2 regions of the Belnapia sp. genome follow, and region 2 is predicted to be linked to the other one. Evidence: riboswitches for the same ligand, from Rfam matches in the RefSeq annotation. Region 2 holds a riboswitch; the other holds the start of a gene.

Region 1 (4,298 bases), on a different contig from region 2:
AGCCGGGTGAACGTCCCAAGGCGCACAACCAGAGACCGATGCGGAACCGAATGGGTCAGCCAGCAACTCCGGTCACAGAGCCTAACATCGCCAGCCGAGCCGGCTCGTCGGCCAGGGTCCTCTGCGTACGCCGCAAGTTGGCCGAACGGATTCAACGCCCGCCCTGCCCCATCGCCGCCGCCAACCACAGCTTCACCGGAAGCTCTGAAACCCACCCCACCGGTTGGGCATTTTATGCCCGGCTGGGACCCGCTGCTGCCGCCGATCCAACCTGTCGAGGCTGCCGCCGATGTCCCGACTAGAAGCAGCCACAAGCCGCGTACCATCAAGCCGGAGCGCCCAGAGGGCACGCCAAGGTCGACCAAGCGGGCTTTTGCCGATCCCTTCGCGGCGGATGACACCTGCACCAACTGCATCCGCTGCGGCTATCTTGTCTCGCCGGCACGAGAGCGACGCGGTTTGCTGACTTGCGCGCAGTGCCGCTGAGACGCCAGCCGCAAGGCCAGGAGTAGCGCGGCTCGTTGAGGTAAGCTCAGCCGGGATTCCCCCAGGCTTCTCGATCCGCAACTTGGTCGAGGTAGCGGTGTGAGATGGCCAGCGGCTCTTATCGCATGTGACTGACTTAGCTCAGTCGATTGGGGTATCGCTGTGGTGCCGCCACTGACGGCGGCTTTATGTCCTTGTTGATCGGAAAGCGGCGGTTTGTCGCCCGAGTCCGTGCCTGCTGGGTTGCTCGGGGAAGTTTTCAGCCGCGACGTATATACGCCGCGACAGGGTTTGGACGGCCGAAGAGAGCGCAAGACCGATGCAGAAATTCCGTTGACTTGGCAGAGGTGGCTCACGATATCGCCTTTGTCCGCTGAGGTATGCGGGAGAGAGCTTCGGGGTCCTACGGGATCTGGAGGCCGCCGAAGGAGCAACCCCCCGGGAAACTCTCAGGCACCCAGGACCGCGTAGCGAGGACGATCTGGAGAGAGGCGCCGCTGTGGCGCCCGCCGAAGGGGATATCCCGCCGCTTTCGCCAGGAAAGCCCGGGCTAAGCTCTCAGGCACCGAGACAGATGGGGGCAGGGACGGCCGTCATACCGTTCGCTGCGAACCTTTGTGTCGGAGCGTGATGTGAGCACAATCGCAGTCATCGGATCGGGAATCACTGGGGTCACCACGGCCTACGCGCTCCTGCGACGCGGGCATGACGTGGTGGTGCTCGACCGCCACCGCTACGCCGCTATGGAGACCTCGTTCGCCAACGGCGGACAGCTGTCTGCCAGCAACGCCGAGGTCTGGAACAGCACGGCCACCGTGCTGAAAGGCATGAAGTGGATCCTGCGCCAGGATGCGCCGCTGCTGCTGAACCCGCGGCCGAGCGTTCACAAGTATTCCTGGCTAGGCGAGTTCACTGGCCAGATTCGGAACTACCGCGCCAACACGATCGCCACCACGAGGCTGGCCATTGAGGCGCGCAAGCACCTGTTCTCGATCGCCGAGGAGGAAGGTATCGATTTCGACGTCGAGCAGCGCGGCATCTTACACGTCTATCGAGACCAAGCCGGCTTCGACGCCGCCGCACGCGTCAACGTGCTGCTGCGGGAGGGTGGCCTGGATCGGCATTCTGTCACGCCGGAGGAGATGCGCCGGATCGAACCGACGCTGCACGGCAGCTACTATGGCGGCTTCTTCACCCCATCGGACTCCACCGGCGACATCCATAAGTACACGCGCGGCCTCGCCGAGGCCTGCCAGCGCCGCGGCGCCCGCTTCCTGTTTGAGGCCGACGTGACCGCGATCCGGCATGAGCGGGACGGCATCGTGGTCGCGTGGCGGCCGGCCACAGGCGACGAAGGTACCGAGCTCCTGCGGGTCGATGCCGTCGTGATCTGCGCCGGCGTCGCCAGCCGTCGCTTCGCCGCCATGCTCGGCGACCGCATCAACGTCTATCCGGTGAAGGGCTATTCCATCACCGTCCACCTCGACGATCCGCGCAGCCGAGAGGCGGCGCCCTCGGTCAGCCTGCTGGACGACGCCACCAAGATCGTCAGCAGTCGGCTCGGCATCGACCGCTTCCGGGTAGCCGGCACGGCTGAGTTCAACGGCGAGAACCGTGACATCCGCATGGACCGTATCCGTCCGCTGGTGCGCTGGACGGAGGAGCTCTTTCCTGAGGTCAACACCGCCCGCACCGTGCCCTGGGCGGGGCTGCGGCCGATGACGCCTGGCATGCTGCCGCGCATCGGCGCTGGCAGCCGGCCGGGCGTGTTCTACAATACCGGCCACGGTCATCTCGGCTGGACGCTCTCGGCCGCTACCGCACAGATGGTGGCCGAGGCCGTGGGTGGGGCCGAAGCCACCACCCCGGCAGTGCCCCTGGCGGCCTGATCCGCCGCCACCCGGCATCTTGCCGGGTGGCGTCATTCACGCTGCGGCTCCCGCCGTGACCACGGACGCAACACGAAAGGCCGCCATGCAAGCCACTTCATTCCCAACGGATCAACGCGCGACCGATGCGGGCAGGGCAGGCCCAGAGGCACTTGCAATACAGGTTTGCAGGGCGGCCAGCGATTTGTCCAACCCTGTCGCTGGCTGACGAACAGTGAGCCAGACCTGGACGCGAGTTGCCGATCCTACCGACACCGCTCTGCTTCCCGCATGGTTCGTCGACCGCATGCTCGATGTGCGCGGCGGATCCTTCGGGCTCCTGCTCACCACCGGGGACGTGCTACGCGTCTCCTCGCTCGTGGCCGTGCATCCGTCTTCGAGCGGCACCGTCTTGCTCGACATGAGCCTCGATCGGGCGGGTGTGCCGGAGGGTGTGGATACAGCTTGGCGTTCCAAAGGCACCGATGCTCCTATAGTGGTCAAGCGGCGTTTTGGGCTGGGCAGACGCCTTTGGATGGACGGCAGAGATAGCCGAAGATCTCGCGTGCGACGAAGCGCTTGAGGCAGCGAATGATCTCCCGCTTGCTCTTGCCCTCAGCCGTGCGACGCCGGAGGTAGTCGATGGTGGGCTGGTGAGTGCGCATGCGCACGACCACCACGCGGTGGAGGGCAGCGTTGGCCTGACGATGCCCACCGCGGTTCAACCTATGCCTGCTGGTTTTGCCGCTCGAAGCCGGCACTGGGCAGGCGCCGCAGAGCGTGGCGAAGGCAGCTTCGGAGTGGATCCGCTCCGGCTCGTCGCCGACGAGGACAAGCATCTCCGCCGCGGTCGCGGTCCCCATGCCATGCGCCGCGACCATCTCCGGCGCGCACCGCTCGGCCAGCCGGCCGAGGTGGGCATCGTGTGACCGGATCTCGACGTCGAGGTCGAGCCAGCGGCGAGCGATGGCACGCAGGCTGGCCTTGGCTGAAGCGGTGGTCGTGGTCAGCGGCCCCGGCCGCAATGCCGCCAGATGCCGGACCAGCGCCACCCGGCCGGCGACTGCCTCGAGCTGCTCGCGCAGAGCTGCCGGAGCGCTGATCATGATGGCCTTCAGCGCCAGCATGGCCTGGGTGCGCGCCTTGACGGCGGTGTCACGGGCGACCTTGAGGTGCCTGATCATCTCCACCTTACCTGTGCCGGCCTTGGGCAAAGCCGTGGCCTGCCCACCCAGCACGGCGCGGGCGGCGCCTTCGGCATCGAGGTGGTCCGTTTTGCCATGCCGGTGGCGCCGCCCGCGATCGGGCCGGCCGGCCTCGTGAACGGTATGGCCCGTCGCACGAAGAAAGCGCGCCAGGCCAGCACCGTACGCGCCCGTGCCCTCGATGCCGAAGGCGCGGACGGCTCCCAGTGATCGGGCCCAGGCCTCGAGCTCACGGTAGCCCTCAAGGCCAACACGGATCGTCAGCTCCCCAACCCGGGCGCCGAGCCCGGTGACGGCCACGGCGGCGTGGGTGTGTTTGTGAGTGTCGATGCCGACGATGATGTCGTGTGGGCTGGCCTTGTTCATGCTGCCGGTTCTCCCATCGGGTGCGGGTCCGGAGATCCGGCGGGCGAGCAGGACTGTGACGGGATGGACGGCCTCAGGCTTCTATGAGGTCACCTCCCGCCCGATCGCCGAGCGTCGTCCGGCAGGCCGACACGTCGGTACCATGACACCGGGTCAATCAAGTTGAGGGTCAGACCCGCCGGACAACACCAACACTCTCATAGTCAAGTTGACCGGGCTGGGCCGGCGGAGCAGCCATCGGTAAAAGCCCGAAAAGTGTTCTCTTGCCGCCAAGTCGCCCTATGCCGGTCACCGGTTTCCGGCCGAGGTGATCAGCCAAGCGGTTTGGCTCTACTTTCGCTTCCCTCTCAGTCTACGCATGGCCGAGGAGATG
Region 2 (16,025 bases):
CCGCCGCCTTCTGGGCGAATTCGTTGTCGACGGCGAGGATGGCGATGGTCCGCGGCGGCGTCGGCAGCTTGGCCGCGACGTCGAGGAAGCCCCTCGCGTAGGTGGCGCGGATGTCGTCGCCGGTGACGTTCATGCTGAAGTAGCGATTGTACTGGAACGCCTCATTCACGCCCGCGCCGAAGAGTGTGACGTAGCACATGTTGCGCTGCATCACGACCGGCATGGAGGGCGCGATCATCACCGTCGCATAGGAGGAGGTGACCATGTCGACCTTGTCGACATCGAGCAGCTTCGTGTAGAGGCCGGGCACATTGGCCGGGTTGCTCTGGTCGTCGTAGAAGACCAGCTCGACGGGCCGGCCGAGGATGCCGCCGCGGGCATTCACATCCTCCTGCCAGATCTTGTGCGCGAGCAGGGAGGAACGCCCATTCGGCGCCAGGCCGCCGGAGAGCGACATGGAATAGCCGATCCGGATCGGGTTGGACCCTTGGGCGAAGGAAAGGCCCGGCGCCGCCGCCAGCACGGTCGCCCCGGCCGCAAGCCGGCCGAGCTCCCGCCGCGTCATCCTGGTCATTCGTGTTGTCCTCCCCGAAACCCCGCCGCGGCTATTCCGCCGCCGGCATCAGCCGTGATGGATCAGAACCAACCCTTCCGCCGCCGTCACCGGCGCCGAGGCGCGAGAGGCGGAAATCGTAATGCACTGCCGGCAGGTCCGCGCGCGGCGCGCCGGGCAGGCCCATCGCCTCCCGCACCACCAGCGAGTCAGAGACGCCGAAGACCGTGTCGCTGTCGATATTCGGGTCGTCGCCGAAATAGAGCGCCGTCACCAGCTCGCGGTGGCCGGACGCGCTGACGAGGATGTGGATATGCGCCGGCCGCATCCCGTGGCGGTTCTGCCGGTGCACGAACTGCCCGACCGGCCCGTCCATCGGGATGCTGTAGCCGATCGGCTTCACCGTCCGGAGGTGGAAGCGCCCCTCGGCATCGGCGCGGAAGCGGCCGCGCATGTCCATCACCGTGGCGTCGCGCGCCTGCAGGTCGTAGAGCCCCTCGGCATTGGTCTGCCAGACATCGATTCCGGCGCCTGGCAGCGGCCGGCCCTCGGCATCCGTCACCTGGCCGAAGATGACGATCTCCGTCCCCCCCGTGTCGTGCACGGCGATGCTCTCGCCGAGCGCGAATTCCGGCGCCTGCTCGCGGAAGAAGGGGCCGAGCAGGCTGGTCTCCGTCCCTGCCGCCTCGCGCCCCTCGGCATCGTGCATGAGGTTGACGAGGCGTGAGAGGCCGAGCACGTCGGAGAGCAGGATGAACTCCTGGCGGTAGGGCGTGCAGGCCTGGCCGACCGCGGTGAGGAAGGCGATGCCGGCGAGCCACTCATCCGGCTTGAGGTTCACCTCCCGCGCGAAGGCATGGAGGTGACGGGTCGCCGCCTCCATGATCTCCCGCAGCCTGGGGTCCGGCGTCGCCGCCATCTGGGCCAGCGCCTCGCGGGTCACGCTCTCGCGGTCGAGATCGGCCATGGCGGCTTCCTCCCTCTGCTGTGCGGCGAGGATGCTCGTTCCGCCCGGCGGCGGTCAATCCTCGGCATCAGCCCCCTTGGGGAGGGTCGCAGGCCCGGGTCGCCATGTCGCCGGGGATGGAGAGCTCGAGGATCTCCACGTCGTCGGAGGTGGCGATCTCGTTGTGCTTCATCCCGCCGGGGATGAGGATCGCATCGCCGACGCCGGAGCGGGTGCGCGTGCCGTCCTCGAATTCCAGCTCCACCCAGCCCTTCAGGATGTAGATGAACTGCGCCTCGCACTCATGGGTGTGCCAGCCGGTCGGCTCGGTCATGCCGGTGATCGCTTCCATCACCTGCGCCCGAAGCTTGCCGCCGGTCGCCGCCTGCACGCCGAGGTCGCGGTAGCGGAAGAATTTGCGCCGGCCCTTCACGAAGGGCTGGTCCTCCTTCTTCGCCACGGTGAGCTTGATCTCCGGACGCGCAGCGCCCGCGACGGAACCGTCCATGGACCTTCTCCTCCGTTATCTGGGCCGAAGGCTACACCCGGACGGTGCCGCGGCAAGAAGGATATTCGGCGCTAGCGCTCCAGCCCCGCCTGCTGCTGCCGCTCGAACCGAGCGCGGTCGTCGGGGGCGAGGCGCACGGTCACGTGAATGGCATCGTCGCTGTCCTGCCGTCCGATCACCTCGCCATGGCCGTAGAGCCAGGCGAGCTGCGCCCCGTCCGAAGCGGGGATGTCGTAGCCGACCGTCACCATCCCCTCGGAGAGCCGCGCGTCGATGGCGGCGAAGAGGTCGGTCAGCCCCTCCCCCGTGCGCGCCGAGATGGCGATGCTGCCCGGCCGCGCCGGCACCTGGGCCACACCGCCCAGCAGGTCGGCCTTGTTCAGCACCTCGAGGCTGCGGCGCTGCCAGTCCTCGCGCAGCGTGCCGTCGCGCACCATGCCGTCGAGCACGCCGATGACATCCTCGCGCTGCGCCTGGCTGTCGGGATGGGCGGCGTCCCGCACATGCAGGATGAGGTCCGCCTCGGCAACTTCCTCCAGCGTTGCGCGGAAGGCGGCGACGAGCTGCGTCGGTAGCTCGGAGATGAAGCCGACCGTGTCGGAGAGGATGACGCGCCGGCCGGAGGGCAGCTGCGCCCCCCGCAGCGTCGGGTCCAGCGTGGCGAAGAGCTGGTTCTCGGCCAGTACGCCGGCGCCGGTCAGCGCGTTGAACAGCGTCGACTTGCCCGCATTGGTGTAGCCGACCAGCGCGACGACGGGGAAGGGCACGCGCCGCCGCGCCTCGCGGTGCAGGCCGCGGGTGCGGCGCACCTCCTCCAGCTCGTGACGGAGGCGCGCGATGCGCTCGCCGATCATGCGCCGGTCCGCCTCGATCTGCGTCTCGCCGGGGCCGCCGAGGAAGCCGAAGCCGCCGCGCTGCCGGCCGAGATGGGTCCAGGACCGCACCAGGCGGCTGCGCTGGTACTGCAGATGCGCCAGCTCCACCTGCAGCGCGCCCTCCCGCGTCCGCGCCCGCTCGCCGAAGATGTCGAGGATGAGACCGGTGCGGTCGATGACCTTGCAGCCCCATTCCCGCTCGAGGTTGCGCTGCTGCACCGGGCTCAGCGCCGCGTCGACGACGGCGAGGCCGATCTGCCCGGCACGCACCTGCTCGCCCAGGCTCGCCACCTGGCCGGAGCCGAGCAGCGTCGCCGGCCGCGGGTGGCGCAGGGGCAGCGCGGTACGCAAGCGCACATCCAATCCTATGGAACGCGCCAGCTCCTCCGCCTCGGCCAGCCGCGCCTCGGCGCTGCGGTCCCCCGCGGCGGCGTCGGCCAGGGGCAGGATCACCGCGCTCCGCATCGGCGCGGCTTCGGTGGGATGCAGGGAGTCGCTCATGGTTCCGTCCGCGGCATGGGTCGGGGCGTAACGCGCTGCGCTGTCGCGCGTTGACGGGACGGCCCACGAAAACGCTGCTTCCTGGCTAGGAACTCTATCTTGCCGAGCCGCGCTTATGAGTTACTGATTGGAGCGGCTATGCATGGCAGCGGATGGGATCGGACAGGAGCGCCCCGCGTGAGGCCGGCGCTTTGGGGTGGCCTAGAATGCAGCGTCCTCCGCTCCGCCTGCGGATGGCGCGACCAGATCCGGGAAACCGGGCATCATGACCGGATCGCCGATCTCGAGGCGGTCGCCGCACTCGGCATCGAGCGCCTGCGCTACACCGTCTCGTGGGAGCGAGTGGCGCCGGACAGCCCGCTGAACTGCGACTGGGCCTGGCATGACGAGCGGCTGGCGGAGCTCCGCCGCCTCGGCATCAAGCCGATCCTCGGCCTGGTCCATCACGGCAGCGGCCCGGCCTATACCGGGCTCGACGACCCGCGCTTCCCCTCGCTGCTGGCCGACTTCGCCGGCCGCGTCGCCCGCCGCTATCCCTGGGTCACCGACTGGACGCCGGTGAACGAGCCGTTGACCACGGCGCGCTTCTCCGGCCTCTACGGCCACTGGTTCCCGCATGGCACGGACGAGGCCTGCTTCCTCCGCATCCTTGCCCATGAATGCCACGGCGTGCTGCTGGCGATGCGGGCCATCCGCGCCTCCGTCCCCGGCGCCCGCCTGGTGCAGACCGAGGATCTCGGCTGGACCTTCTCGACCGCGCCGCTCGCCTACCAGGCCCGCTACGAGAACAGCCGGCGCTGGCTCAGCATCGACCTGTTGTGCGGCCGGGTTGGGCACGACCATCCCTGGCATGGCCGCCTGCTCGCCGCCGGCGTGCCCGAGGCACTGCTGGAGGATCTGGCCACGGGCGACACCGCGCCGATGCTGCTCGGCCTCAATTACTACGTGACCAGCGAGCGCTTCCTCGACCACCGGCTCGGCCTCTACCCGGCGGCGACGCATGGCGGCAACGGCCGTCACCGCTATGCCGATACCGAGGCCGTGCGCGTGCCGATGCAGCCCGGCAGCACCGGCTGGCTGCCGCGGCTGCGTGACGCCTGGCAGCGCTACCCCGGCCTGCCGCTCGCCGTCACCGAGGCGCATATCGGCTGCACCGAGGACGAGCAGCTTCGCTGGCTCGCCGAATGCTGGGCGGCGGTCGGAACGCTGCGGGGCGAGGGCGCCCCCTTCGATGCGGTGACGCCCTGGGCGCTGTTCGGCGCCGTCGACTGGTGCAGCCTGCTCGCCCGCCGCGGCGGGCTGTACGAGCCGGGCGCCTTCGACATCCGCGCCCCCGGCCGCCCCCGCCCGACGCTGGTGGCGGAAGGCATCGCCGCCCTCGGCCGCCATGGCCGCATCAACCACCCCTTGCTGGAGGCGCCCGGCTGGTGGACACGGGAGGAGCGCGTGCATCCCGAGCTGCGCCAGACCGGGTGAGCCCCACCCGGGCCCTCGATGTCCTGAACATCCTGCTCTCTGATGTCCGCTACGGGCTCGGGGCCTATCTCGGCGTCTACCTGCTGACCGAGCATCATTGGGATGCCGGGGAGATCGGCCTGGCGCTGTCCATCGGCGGCCTCGCCGGGCTGCTGGCGCAGACGCCGATCGGCCTCATGGTCGACGCCATCCGGGCAAAGCGCGCCCTGATCGCCGGCGCCGTGCTGGTGGTCACGGCTTCCTGCCTCGTCATCCCGCTGGCGCCGCATTTCTGGCCCGTCGCGCTGGCGGGCGTGATCGGCGGCCTGGCCGGCACCTCCATCGCGCCGACGTTGGCCGCCATCTCCCTCGGCATCGTCGGGCCCGCCGCCTTCGCCCGCCGCGCCTGCCGGAACGAGGCGCTGTTCCATGCCGGCAACGGCGCGGTGAACCTGCTGATCCTGGCGACGGCGCCCTTCCTCGGCATGCCGGTGCTGTTCTGGGTGATGGCGGGGACGGGCCTTGCCAGCGCCGCCGCCGCGCTCGCCATCCCCGCCCGCTGCATCGACCATGCGGTGGCGCGTGGCCTGCTGCCCGGGGCCGCAAGGCTTGCCCCACGCCAGGGCTGGCGGGTGCTGGTGGGCAGCCGGCCGCTGATCGCCTTCGCCCTGACCGGCGCGCTCTTCCACATGGCCAACGGCTCCATGCTGGCGCTGGTGGCGCAGAAGCTCGCCCTGCAGAATATCGGCATGGGCGTGGCGCTGACCGCTATCTGCGCCATCGCCGCGCAATCGGTGATGGTGCCGGTGGCGGCGCTGGCCGGCGCCCGGGCCGAGGCCTGGGGGCGGCGGCCGCTGCTGCTCGCCGCCTTCCTGGCGCTGGCCCTGCGCGGGGTGCTCTACACCGCCTTCGACCATCCGGCCTGGCTGATCGGCGTGCAGCTGCTGGACGGCGTCGGCGCCGGGCTGATCGGCGCGCTCTTCCCCGTCGTCATCGCCGACCTGACGCGCGGCACCGGGCATTTCGCCGCGGCGCAGGGCGCGGTCGGCACCGTCCATGGCCTGGGCGGTGTGGTGAGCGGGGCGCTCTCCGGCCTGTTCGTCGTACGCTACGGCTATGACGCCGCCTTCCTGGGGCTGGCGGCGATCGCGGGGTTGGGCGCGGCGCTGTTCTGGCTCACCATGCCGGAAACCCGACCTCTCGCCATCGACAGGGGATTTGCCCATGACCATTCCGCTGCTTGAGACGGCGCTGACCCGCATGCCGGCGCTCGGCTTCGGCACTTGGCCGATGCGCGGGGCGGAGTGCCAGGCGGCGGTCGAATCCGCCCTCGGCATGGGCTACCGCCATGTCGACACCGCCGAGATGTACGGCAACGAGGAGGCGGTGGGCGCCGCACTTGCCGCCTCCGGCCTGCCGCGCGAGCAAATCTACCTCACCACCAAGGTCTGGAACGACAAGCCCCGCGGCGCCGAGATCCGCCGTGCGGCGGAGGCGAGCCTCGGGCGCCTGCGCCAGCCCCATGTCGACCTGCTGCTGATCCATTGGCCGAGCCCCGAGCTCGACCTGCCGGACGCACTCCAGGCCCTCGCCCAGATGCGGGAGGAGGGGCTGGCGCACGCCGTCGGCGTGGCGAATTTTCCCCTCGGCCTGCTGCGCCGGGCGGTGGAGCTCGGCATCGTCCCGCTCGCCTGCCTCCAGGTCGAGCACCACGTCTATCTCGACCAGTCCCGCCTGCTGGCCTATTGCCGCGAGCAGGGGATGGTGCTGACCAGCTATACGCCCGTCGCCAAGGGCGAGGTGCTGCAGGACCCGGTGATCGCCCGCATCGCGGCGAGGCATGGCGCGACGGCCGGGCAGGTGGCACTGGCCTGGCTGCTCGGCATGGAGGGCGTGGCGGCCATCCCCAAGGCCGCCTCGCCGGCGCGGCAGCGGGAGAACATGGAGGCTGTGTCCCTTCGCCTTGATGCCGAGGACCGGGCGGCCCTCGCCGCCTTGCCGAAGGACAGGCGCATGGTGAACCCCGGCATTGCACCCGACTGGAACGCCTGACCGCCGGATAGTGCCTTCTTGACCGTGCTGCCGAGCGTTTTCACCCGTGTCGGTGGCCACCCGCAAGGCACCCGCATCGCGGACGGCGCGTAGGGGAGCGGTTGGTTGCCGAGGTCGTCCTCCCTCCTGGCCCGAGGCGGGACTGGAACCTCCTTGGCGTGAGCCCGACAGGCTACGCCCTTGGCACGGGTTCCGTCGCCGCCACGTCCATCCGGCGTGCCCTGCATCGACGCGCCCGAGACGGCGCCGCGGAAGCGGCTGCTCGCTGCCTGCCGGGCCAGGCGAGGTGATGGCGCCATCCACCGGCACCGCCTGGCGCTTCGCCGCGACGGATTTCCGGGAGGCGCTGGAGGCCAGCACGGCGCTGCGCTTCGTGCTGGCGCATCAGGGACAGGTCGCCTAGACCGCGGCCTGCAACGGCCGCCACAGCATCGAGCGGCGCCTGGCCCGCTGGCTGCTGATGGCGCATGACCGCAGCGAGGGCGACACCCTCCCGATCACCCACGAGCTCCTGTCCATGATGCCCGGCCTGCGCCGCGCCGGCGTCACCGTCGCCGCCGGCGCGGCAGGCCGGGATGATCCGCTGTGGCAGCGGGCGGATCACCATCGCCGACCGTCCCGGGCTCGAAGCCGCCTGCCGCGAATGCCACGGCTTTGCCCGGCGGGCGCAGGAGCGGCAATTCCCGCCCGCCGGCAGCCGCTACCGGGGCTGATCGGCGGGGCGGGAGACCGCCTCCACCTCATGCAGCAGCAGGCCAGGGGCGAGCACGGTGGCCGCCTCCGGCTGGCGGATGCGCGCCAACGCCTCGCGCATGCCGCCCTCGCCCGCCGCCCAGCGGTCGGCCAGGGTGGCGCGGGAGAAGTCGAAGGCCTTGCCCGCCCCCGCCTCGTCCTCCGCCGCATGGTAGTTGAGCGAGACCACCATCGCCTCGGCATGGGCGAGTAGCGCGGCCAGCTCCGCCTCGCGCTCCCGCTCCGGCGGCAGCTCGGCGGCGAGGCGGCCGATCAGGGCGCGCATGCGGTACTCGCGGATGCGGCTCTCCAGCGCCTGCCGCGTCTGGTTGCCGAAGGCGAGGTCCCCGGCCCGCGCCATCGCCGCGCTCAGCGAGGCCGGGCGGCTGCCGGAGCGGGCGAAGAGCTCCACCACCAGGCATTGCAGCGGCCCGGCCCCCGGCGCATCCAGCACGATGTCGATCGGCGCGTTGGTCGAGATGCCGCCATCGGCCAGCAGCCGTCCCTCGACCTCCACCGGCGTGAAGAGGGGCAGCAGCGCCGAGGAGGCCGCCAGGTGCTCCGGCCCGATCCGCGCGCCCTCGGCGGTGTCGAAGACGATGCGCTCGCCCGTCTCCACATCCGTCGCGGTGATGGTGAGGCGCACCTCGCCGCCATTGAGCCGGTCGAAATCGATGAATTCCGGCAGCAGCCGCATCAGCGGCCCCAGCTCGTAGAGCGAGGCGGCGGGGCCGAATTCCGGCAGCAGCCGCGGCCGGAAGAGTGCTGGGTTGCCGAAGAAGAACGTCTGCGCCGCGCTCAGCTGGTTGTAGCCGCGGCGCCAGAGCCCGGCGTCCGGCGGCGGGCCGAAGAGCGCGCCGGCGACCGGCATCGGCTCCGTCGCCGCCCTGTCCCAGAAGCGGCGCAGCGCGGCGACGCGCTGCCCCGGCGCGTTGCCGACGATGATCGCGGCGTTCAGCGCCCCGACCGAGGCGCCGAGCACCCAGGGCGGTGCCCCGCCCTCGATGGAGTCATAGGCGGCATAGGCCCCGGCCTCGAAGGCGCCGAGGGCGATGCCGCCGGAGAGGACGAGGGCACGGCGCGGGGCGGTGGCCGGGGCGGCCTCGGCCGCCGGGCTCGGATGATGCATGTCCATGGCGGCTTACCTCGAGACCGGGCCGGGCTTGGCCGCCGGGACCATCGCCTCCAGCAATCGCGCCCCGGCGGTGAGGCCGAGATCGGCCAGGTGCATCGGCAGCGCCGCCCAGGCGAGCGGCAGGGCGGCCAGGCTGGTCGCCGCGGCGAGCGGCGCGCCGCCGGCGCCGGCCCGCTCACGCCAGCCACCATCGACGCCGAGGCCATCCTCGCTGGGCGCGAAGAGGATGCCGGGGCTGTCGCCGCTCGGCTCATCGGCGAGGAAGCCGCGGTGCAGGCTGCGGCCGGTGAACCAGGTGGCGAGCGTCGGGGCCAACCGCTCCTGCGCCGCGGCGATCTGGCCGAAGCCGCCGACGATCACCTCCGCCTCCGGCCGCTCGACCAAGCGGAGCACCGTCTCCGCCACCTCCTCGGCGGTGTAGATGGGCGGCGCGGCCTGGACCTGGCGGCCGCTGTAGTTGGCGGCATGCTGGAAGAAGGGCGTGTCGATCACCGAGGGCAGCACGGTGCAGATCTGGATGCCGGGCTGGTCCAGCACCTCCTGCCGCAGCGCCTCGGAGAAGCCGCGGATGGCGAATTTGCTGGTGGCATAGGCGGTGCCGTCCGGCTTCGCCGTGCGGCCGACGATGGAGGCGTTCTGCACCAGCACGCCGCGGCCCCGGGCGCGGAAATGCCGCATGGCGACCCTGGCACCATGGACATAGCCGAAGAGGTTGATCTCGATCAGCCGCCGCCAGGCCTCCATCGGGATGGCGTCCAGCCGGCCGAAGGCGGCGACGCCGGCATTGTTGAACCAGGCGTCGAGGCGGCCGAAGCGCGCGATCGTCCGGCGGCCGAGCTCCTCCACCTGCTGCTCGTCGGTGACGTCGGTCGGCACGGCCAGCGCCTCGCCGCCCGCGGCGATGCATTCTCGCGCCACCTCCTCGAGCATGGCGGCGCGGCGGGCGGCGAGCACCACCCGGTCGCCGCGGCGGGCGAAGGCCAGCGCCGTGGCGCGGCCGATGCCGCTGGAGGCGCCGGTGATGACGATGATACGAGACTCGGGCATCGGGTATCCTGTGCCAGTCATGTTGCGATGCAATATGACAGGAGGAACGAGCCGCCCCGCTCGGGGGTTCCTTCCGCCCTCAGCCCAAGCCGGGCCGCAGCCGCATGCTGTGGACCATGTAGGGCAACAGCAGCGGCGGCGGATCGCCGCAGGCCTCGAGCAGCCGGAGGTAGGTCTCGTCCGGCAGGTGCTCGAGGGTCACGACCAGCGCCTCCGCCTCGATGTCGCCGGGCTCGCCGGCGGACTGGATCACCGGGTTCCGCTCCAGGGCCTGCATGCAATGGCCGAGCATCGCCTGCTCCGCCGCGCTGTCATGGCCGCGCACCGTCAGCAGGTAGCGGAGGCGCATGCCCGTCCCCTCGGGCGGATCGGCCTTCGAGGCGGTGCGCAGCGGCGAGGTGTCGCCGGGGGGCTCCTCCGGCTGGACGCGCCAGAGGATGAGGGCGATGCCATGGCCCGGATTGGTCCGCGCCTGGGACAGGGTCATCGCCTCCACCTCCATCCCCTGCAGCGCGCCGTCGCGCTCCAGGCTGTCGCGGAGGTGGCGGGTGAGGGCGGCGCTGGCGGCTGCGATGGGCATGGCGGACTCCGACGCTGTACCGGTGCCAACGGCCGGGCCCGATTCGCGGTTTCCGCCGACGGGCCCCTCTTCGTCCGGAGGCGCTTACGGCTGGCCCGCCAGCCGCAGCCTGGCCTCGGTCGCCAGCCGGTCCGCCCGCTCGTTCATCGGGTCGCCGGCATGGCCACGCACCCAGAGCCACTCCACCTGATGCGGCTTGGCCGCCGCCAGCAGCCGCTGCCACAGCGCCATGTTGGCGACCGGCTCCTTCGCCGCGTTGCGCCAGTTGTTCCTGACCCAGCCGTTGATCCAGCGGCTGATGCCGTTCCGCACATACTCGCTGTCGGTGTGGAGGACGACGCGGCAGGGGCGCTTCAGCGCCTCGAGCGCGCTGATCGCCGCCATCAGCTCCATGCGGTTGTTGGTCGTCTCCGGGTCGCCGCCGGAGAGCTCCCGCTCCGTCTCGCCGTAGCGCAGGATGGCCGCCCAGCCGCCGGGGCCGGGATTGGGCTTGCAGCCGCCATCGGTCCAGATCTCGACCGGTGCCTGGGGGTCGTCAGAGGCCAAGGGCGCCCGGTCCTTCGGCAGCGGCGAAGAAGCGGAGCTTCCCCAGGTATTCCAGCGGGTCCTTCCGCGTCACCAGCGCGCCGGCCGGCGTCGCCGTCCAGTCGTAGAGGCGGGTGAGGAGGAAGCGGATGGCGGCGCCGCGGCAGAGCACCGGCAGCGCCGCGCGCTCGGCTGGCGAGAGCGGGCGGATCCGCTGGTAGGCGGCCAGCACCGCATGCGCCCGCGTCACGTTGTAGGCGCCGTCCGCATCGAAGCACCAGGCATTGAGGCAGACGGCGATGTCATAGGCCAGCAGGTCGGTGCAGGCGAAGTAGAAGTCGATCAGTCCGGAGACCTCGGGCTTGCCGCCCGGGCCTGGCAGGAAGAAGACGTTGTCCGGGAACAGGTCGGCATGGATCTGTCCGGCCGGCAGCCGCCCCGGCGCCGGCCAGTCGGCAAGGATCGCCTCCAGCCGCCCGTCCAGCTCGGCGACGAGGCCCGGCTGCACCGCATCGCCGCCCGGCCGGCAGCGGTCGAGCAGCGGCCGCCAGCTCTGAGGTCCAAGCCCGTTCGGCCGCTCGGCCGTGAAGTCGGCGCCGGCCGCATGCAGCCGCGCCAGGGCATCGCCGAGCGGCGCCCCATGCTCCGGCCGCACGCGCCGCGGCCAGACGCCGGGGAGGAAGGTGCAGATCGCCGCCGGCCGCCCCGCCAACTCGCGCAGCGCGAGGCCGTCCCGCGCCTGCACCGGCTGCGGGCAGCGCAGGCCGCGCCCCGCCAGGTGCTCCATCAGCGCGAGGAACCAGGGTAGCTCCGCCGGGTCGACGCGCTTCTCGTATAGGGTGAGGATGAAGTCGCCCGCCTCGGTCTTCAGCGCGTAGTTCGAGTTCTCCACCCCCTCCGCGATGCCGCGGAAGGCGAGCAGCCCGCCGAGCGGATAGGCGGCGAGGAAGGCCCGGAGCGCCTCGTCGGTGACCTCGGTATAGACGGCCATTGCGGGGCTAGCGCGCGCCCTCGGTCTGCAGCGCGCCCGGCAGCTTGAAGGTGATGGTCTCCTCCGCCACCACCACCTCCTCGATGGCCAGGGTGAAGCGCTCCCGCAGCCGGGCCAGCACCTCCTCCACCAGCACCTCGGGTGCGCTGGCGCCGGCGGTGACGCCGATGGTGGAGAGCCCCTCGGCCAGCGAGAGGTCGAGGTCGCGGCCCCGCTGCACCATCACCGCCCGCGGGCAGCCGGCGCGCTCGGCGACCTCGACGAGGCGCAGCGAGTTGGAGGAATTGGGCGCGCCTACCACCACCATCAGCTCCGCCCGGTCGGCGATCGCCTTCACCGCCGCCTGGCGGTTGGTGGTGGCGTAGCAGATGTCCTCCTTCGCCGGCGCGTGGATCCCGGGGAAGCGCTCGCGCAGCGCCGCCACGATATCCGTCGTGTCGTCGACCGAGAGGGTGGTCTGGGTGATGAAGGCCAGCGGCCGGTCCTCCGGCACCGGCGCCGTGCGGGCCTGCGCCTCGTCCTCGATCAGGGTGACGGTGCCCTCGGGCAGCTGGCCCATGGTGCCCACCACCTCCGGATGCCCGGCATGGCCGATCAGCAGGATGTGCCGGCCGCGGCTGAAATGCTGCTCCGCCTCGCGGTGCACCTTGCTGACCAGCGGGCAGGTGGCGTCGAGGTAGAAGAGCTTGCGGCGGCTGGCCTCGGCCGGGACCGATTTCGGCACGCCATGGGCGGAGAAGACGACCGGCGCATCGTCCGGCACCTCGTCCAGCTCCTCCACGAAGATGGCGCCCTGCCGCTCCAGGCTCTCGACCACGAAGCGGTTGTGGACGATCTCGTGCCGGACATAGACGGGGGCGCCGTAGCGGCGGATCGCCTCCTCCACGATTTTGATCGCGCGGTCGACGCCGGCGCAGAAGCCGCGGGGTCCGGCCAGGAGGACGTCCAGGCGGGGCAGGTTGCGCTCGGGCGCGTGGGGGTGCAGGTCCATGGTGCCTCTCGCTCGCTGGCGCTATTTGCCGTGCCGAAGGGCCGGCGGGCACAGTGGGCGGGGCGCACACTAGCGGCCCGCCGTCCGGGCTCAAGGGGGATATGGTGATGCGGTCGAGTCTTGTCCTGTTGGCGCTGCTTTTGGCCGGGTGCGGCGGCGGCATCGGCACCCAATTGCCGATCGCCTGCCCGAATCCGGGCCTGCTGGGGGAGGGGGCCGACCTCACCCGCTACCGCGCCGGCGGCCCGCAGGACCTCACCGGCCTCGACTACGATGCCCGGCTGGTCAGCATCAACGGCACCTGCAAGGCCGGGCGGGGCGAGCGCAGCATCGACGTGACGATGACGGCCGGCTTCTCGGTGGAGCGCGGCCCGGCCTCCGAGGGGCGGGCGGTCGAGCTGCCCTGGTTCGTCGCCGTGCTCGACCGGCAGACGGATGCCATCCTCAGCCGGCAGAACTTCACCGACAGGGTGGTCTTCGGCCGGAACGAGACGCGGGCCTCGGTCAGCAGCGCACCGGTCTCCATCAGCCTGCCGGTCGGGGCGAATCGGCGGGCGGGGGATTACCGGATCCTGGTCTCCTTCCAGCTCGACGAGCAGGACCTGGCGCTCAACCGCCGCCGCGGGCCGCGCTGATCGCCCGCAACGGGCCATTGCGCCCGCAGCCCCTGCGGGAGTAGACAGTCTCACCCGCAGATACCGCGCGGGAGAGAGGGGTGGCGACGCCCCCGCCGAAGGCGCAACCGGCCCCCGGAAACGCTCAGGCAGAAGGGCCGCGCGGAGAAGGGGCCTCTGGAAAGCCTGGTGCCGCAAGGCACCGGCACCGAAGGAGTAAGGCCCGGCCCAAGGCCGCCCGCCGAATCTCTCAGGTTCACCGGACAGAGGGGGGCCACGGACTTCAACTCACGCCGCAGATGCGGTCGGGGGACCCGTGGCCGAGACCGATACACTGCTCGAGACGCCGCTCGCCGGCCTGCACCGCGCCCTCGGGGGCCGGATGGTCGCCTTCGCCGGCTATGCCATGCCGGTCCAGTACCAGGCCGGGATCATGGCCGAGCACCTGCACGTCCGAAGCGCGGCCGGCCTCTTCGACGTGTCCCATATGGGCCAGGCCGAGCTGGTTGGCGACGGCGCGGCGGCGGCGCTGGAGCAGGTGACGCCCGCCGATGTGCAGGGGCTGAAGCCCGGCCGCCAGCGCTACGGCCTGCTGATGACGCCGGAGGGCGGCATCTTCGACGACTTCATGGTGGCCAATCTGGGCGACCGGCTGCTGCTGGTGGTCAATGCCAGCCGCAAGCACGATGATTTCGACCTGGTCGAATCGGTCCTGCCCGCCGGCGTCCGCCTCCACCGCCGGCCGGACCGGGCGTTGCTGGCCCTCCAGGGGCCGGGCGCCGCGCCGGCCATGGCGCCGGTCGCCCCGGCGCTCGCGGCGCTCTCCTTCATGGGCATCGCCGAGGCCGAGATCGGCGGCATCCCCGTCATCGCCAGCCGCAGCGGCTATACCGGCGAGGATGGCTGGGAGATCGGCGCCCCCGCCGAATCGGCCGAGGCGCTGGCGAAGCACCTGCTGAGCCTGCCCGGCGTGCAGCCCACCGGCCTCGGCGCCCGCGATTCGCTGCGGCTCGAGGCCGGGCTCTGCCTCTACGGCACCGATATCGACGAGACGACGAGCCCGGTCGAGGCCGCCCTCACCTGGTCCATCGGCAAGCGCCGCCGCATGGCCTGGGACTTCGCTGGCGCCGAGCGGGTGCGGGAGGAGCTGGCCAACGGCACCGCCCGGGTCCGCGTCGGCCTCCGCCCCGAGGGGCGCCAGCCGGCCCGCGGCGAGACAATGATCCATGCCCCGGGCGGCGAGACCATCGGCAGCGTCACCTCCGGCGGCTTCGGCCCCTCGCTCGAGGCGCCGATGGCGATGGGCTATGTCGCCCGCCCCCATGCCGCCGATGGCACCCCTATCGAGTTGATCGTGCGCGGCCGGCCGCTTGCGGCCCGCATCGCGCCCATGCCCTTCGTTCCCCACCGCTACGCCCGCTGAGGACACCGAGCCATGCCAGAGCTGAAATACACCCAGGACCATGAGTGGGTGCGGGCCGAGGGCGATGCCGCCACCATCGGCATCACCGACCATGCGCAGAACGCCCTTGGCGACGTGGTCTTCGTCGACCTGCCCGAGATCGGGCGCGAGGTCGCGGCCGGCGAGGCGATCGCCGTGGTCGAGAGCGTGAAGGCCGCCTCCGACGTCTATGCCCCGATCGCCGGGCGCATCGTCGAGGTGAATGCGGCGCTGACGGACGACCCCGGCCTCATCAACCGCGAGCCGACGGGCGAGGGCTGGTTCTTCAAGATCGAGCCCGCCGACCCCGCCGCCGTCGCCGCGCTGATGGATGAGAGCGCCTACGCCGCCTTCGTGGACAGCCAGGCATGAGCGCTCTTGTCGAACTGGCCGCGCTGGAGGAAGGCACGGAATTCGCCCGCCGCCATATCGGCCCGGGCCCCGAGGACATCACCGAGATGCTGCGCGTCGTCGGCGCGGCGAGCCTCGAGGAGATGGCCAGCCGCACCGTGCCGGCCGCCATCGCAGGCGCCGACCTGACTGGCCTGCCGCCGCCGGCGACGGAGGCCGAGGTCATTGCCGAGCTGCGCGGCCTCTCCGAGCGGAACAGCCGGGTGAAGTCGCTGATCGGCCTCGGCTATCACGGCACCCATGTGCCGCCGGTGATCCTGCGCAACGTGCTGGAGAACCCCGGCTGGTACACCGCCTACACGCCCTACCAGGCGGAGATCGCCCAGGGGCGGCTCGAGGCGCTGGTAAACTTCCAGACCATGGTGGCAGACCTCACCGGCCTGCCGGTCGCCAATGCCTCCCTCCTCGACGAGGGCACGGCGGCGGCCGAGGCGGTGGCGCTCGCCCATGCGGCGCATAAGGGCAAGGGCGACACGCTGCTGGTCGCCGCCGACCTGCACCCGCAGACGCTGGCAGTGGTGCGGACGCGGGCCGAGCCGGTCGGGCTCCGCGTCGTGGTCGCCCCGCCCGCCGGCATCGCCGAGGCGGCCGCGGCCGAGAAGCCCTTCGCCCTGCTGTTGAATTATCCCGGCACGACCGGCGAGGTGCGCGACCTCGCGCCCGAGATC

Evidence for each region. A riboswitch is a leader RNA that binds a small molecule or an ion and turns the genes downstream of it on or off. The one in region 2 is predicted to bind glycine.
Region 1: it holds a riboswitch for glycine, as region 2 does, so the genes downstream of both, AC5JJ1_RS11985 (D-amino acid dehydrogenase) here and gcvT (glycine cleavage system aminomethyltransferase GcvT) in region 2, are expected to answer to the same signal.

Annotation. Positions count from the first base shown of each region.
Region 1 covers NZ_JCACHU010000080.1:296-4,593, reverse strand. Annotated here, with positions in the region: glycine riboswitch at 860-962, shown strand; glycine riboswitch at 966-1,062, shown strand; gene AC5JJ1_RS11985 (D-amino acid dehydrogenase) at 1,104-2,375, shown strand; gene AC5JJ1_RS11980 (IS110 family RNA-guided transposase) at 2,855-3,925, opposite strand; partial or broken gene AC5JJ1_RS11975 (IS6 family transposase) at 4,233-4,298, shown strand, end outside.
Region 2 covers NZ_JCACHU010000182.1:81,125-97,149, forward strand. Annotated here, with positions in the region: gene AC5JJ1_RS28790 (amino acid ABC transporter substrate-binding protein) at 1-574, opposite strand, end outside; gene AC5JJ1_RS28795 (dioxygenase family protein) at 606-1,520, opposite strand; gene AC5JJ1_RS28800 (cupin domain-containing protein) at 1,588-2,007, opposite strand; gene hflX (GTPase HflX) at 2,079-3,383, opposite strand; gene AC5JJ1_RS28810 (family 1 glycosylhydrolase) at 3,561-4,859, shown strand; gene AC5JJ1_RS28815 (MFS transporter) at 4,856-6,082, shown strand; gene AC5JJ1_RS28820 (aldo/keto reductase) at 6,063-6,890, shown strand; gene AC5JJ1_RS28825 (hypothetical protein) at 7,466-7,603, shown strand; gene AC5JJ1_RS28830 (patatin-like phospholipase family protein) at 7,591-8,757, opposite strand; gene AC5JJ1_RS28835 (SDR family oxidoreductase) at 8,764-9,804, opposite strand; gene AC5JJ1_RS28840 (Pvc16 family protein) at 9,884-10,384, opposite strand; gene rnhA (ribonuclease HI) at 10,469-10,930, opposite strand; gene AC5JJ1_RS28850 (homoserine kinase) at 10,920-11,900, opposite strand; gene ispH (4-hydroxy-3-methylbut-2-enyl diphosphate reductase) at 11,908-12,891, opposite strand; gene AC5JJ1_RS28860 (hypothetical protein) at 12,999-13,526, shown strand; glycine riboswitch at 13,585-13,676, shown strand; glycine riboswitch at 13,680-13,775, shown strand; gene gcvT (glycine cleavage system aminomethyltransferase GcvT) at 13,822-14,928, shown strand; gene gcvH (glycine cleavage system protein GcvH) at 14,941-15,318, shown strand; gene gcvP (aminomethyl-transferring glycine dehydrogenase) at 15,315-16,025, shown strand, end outside.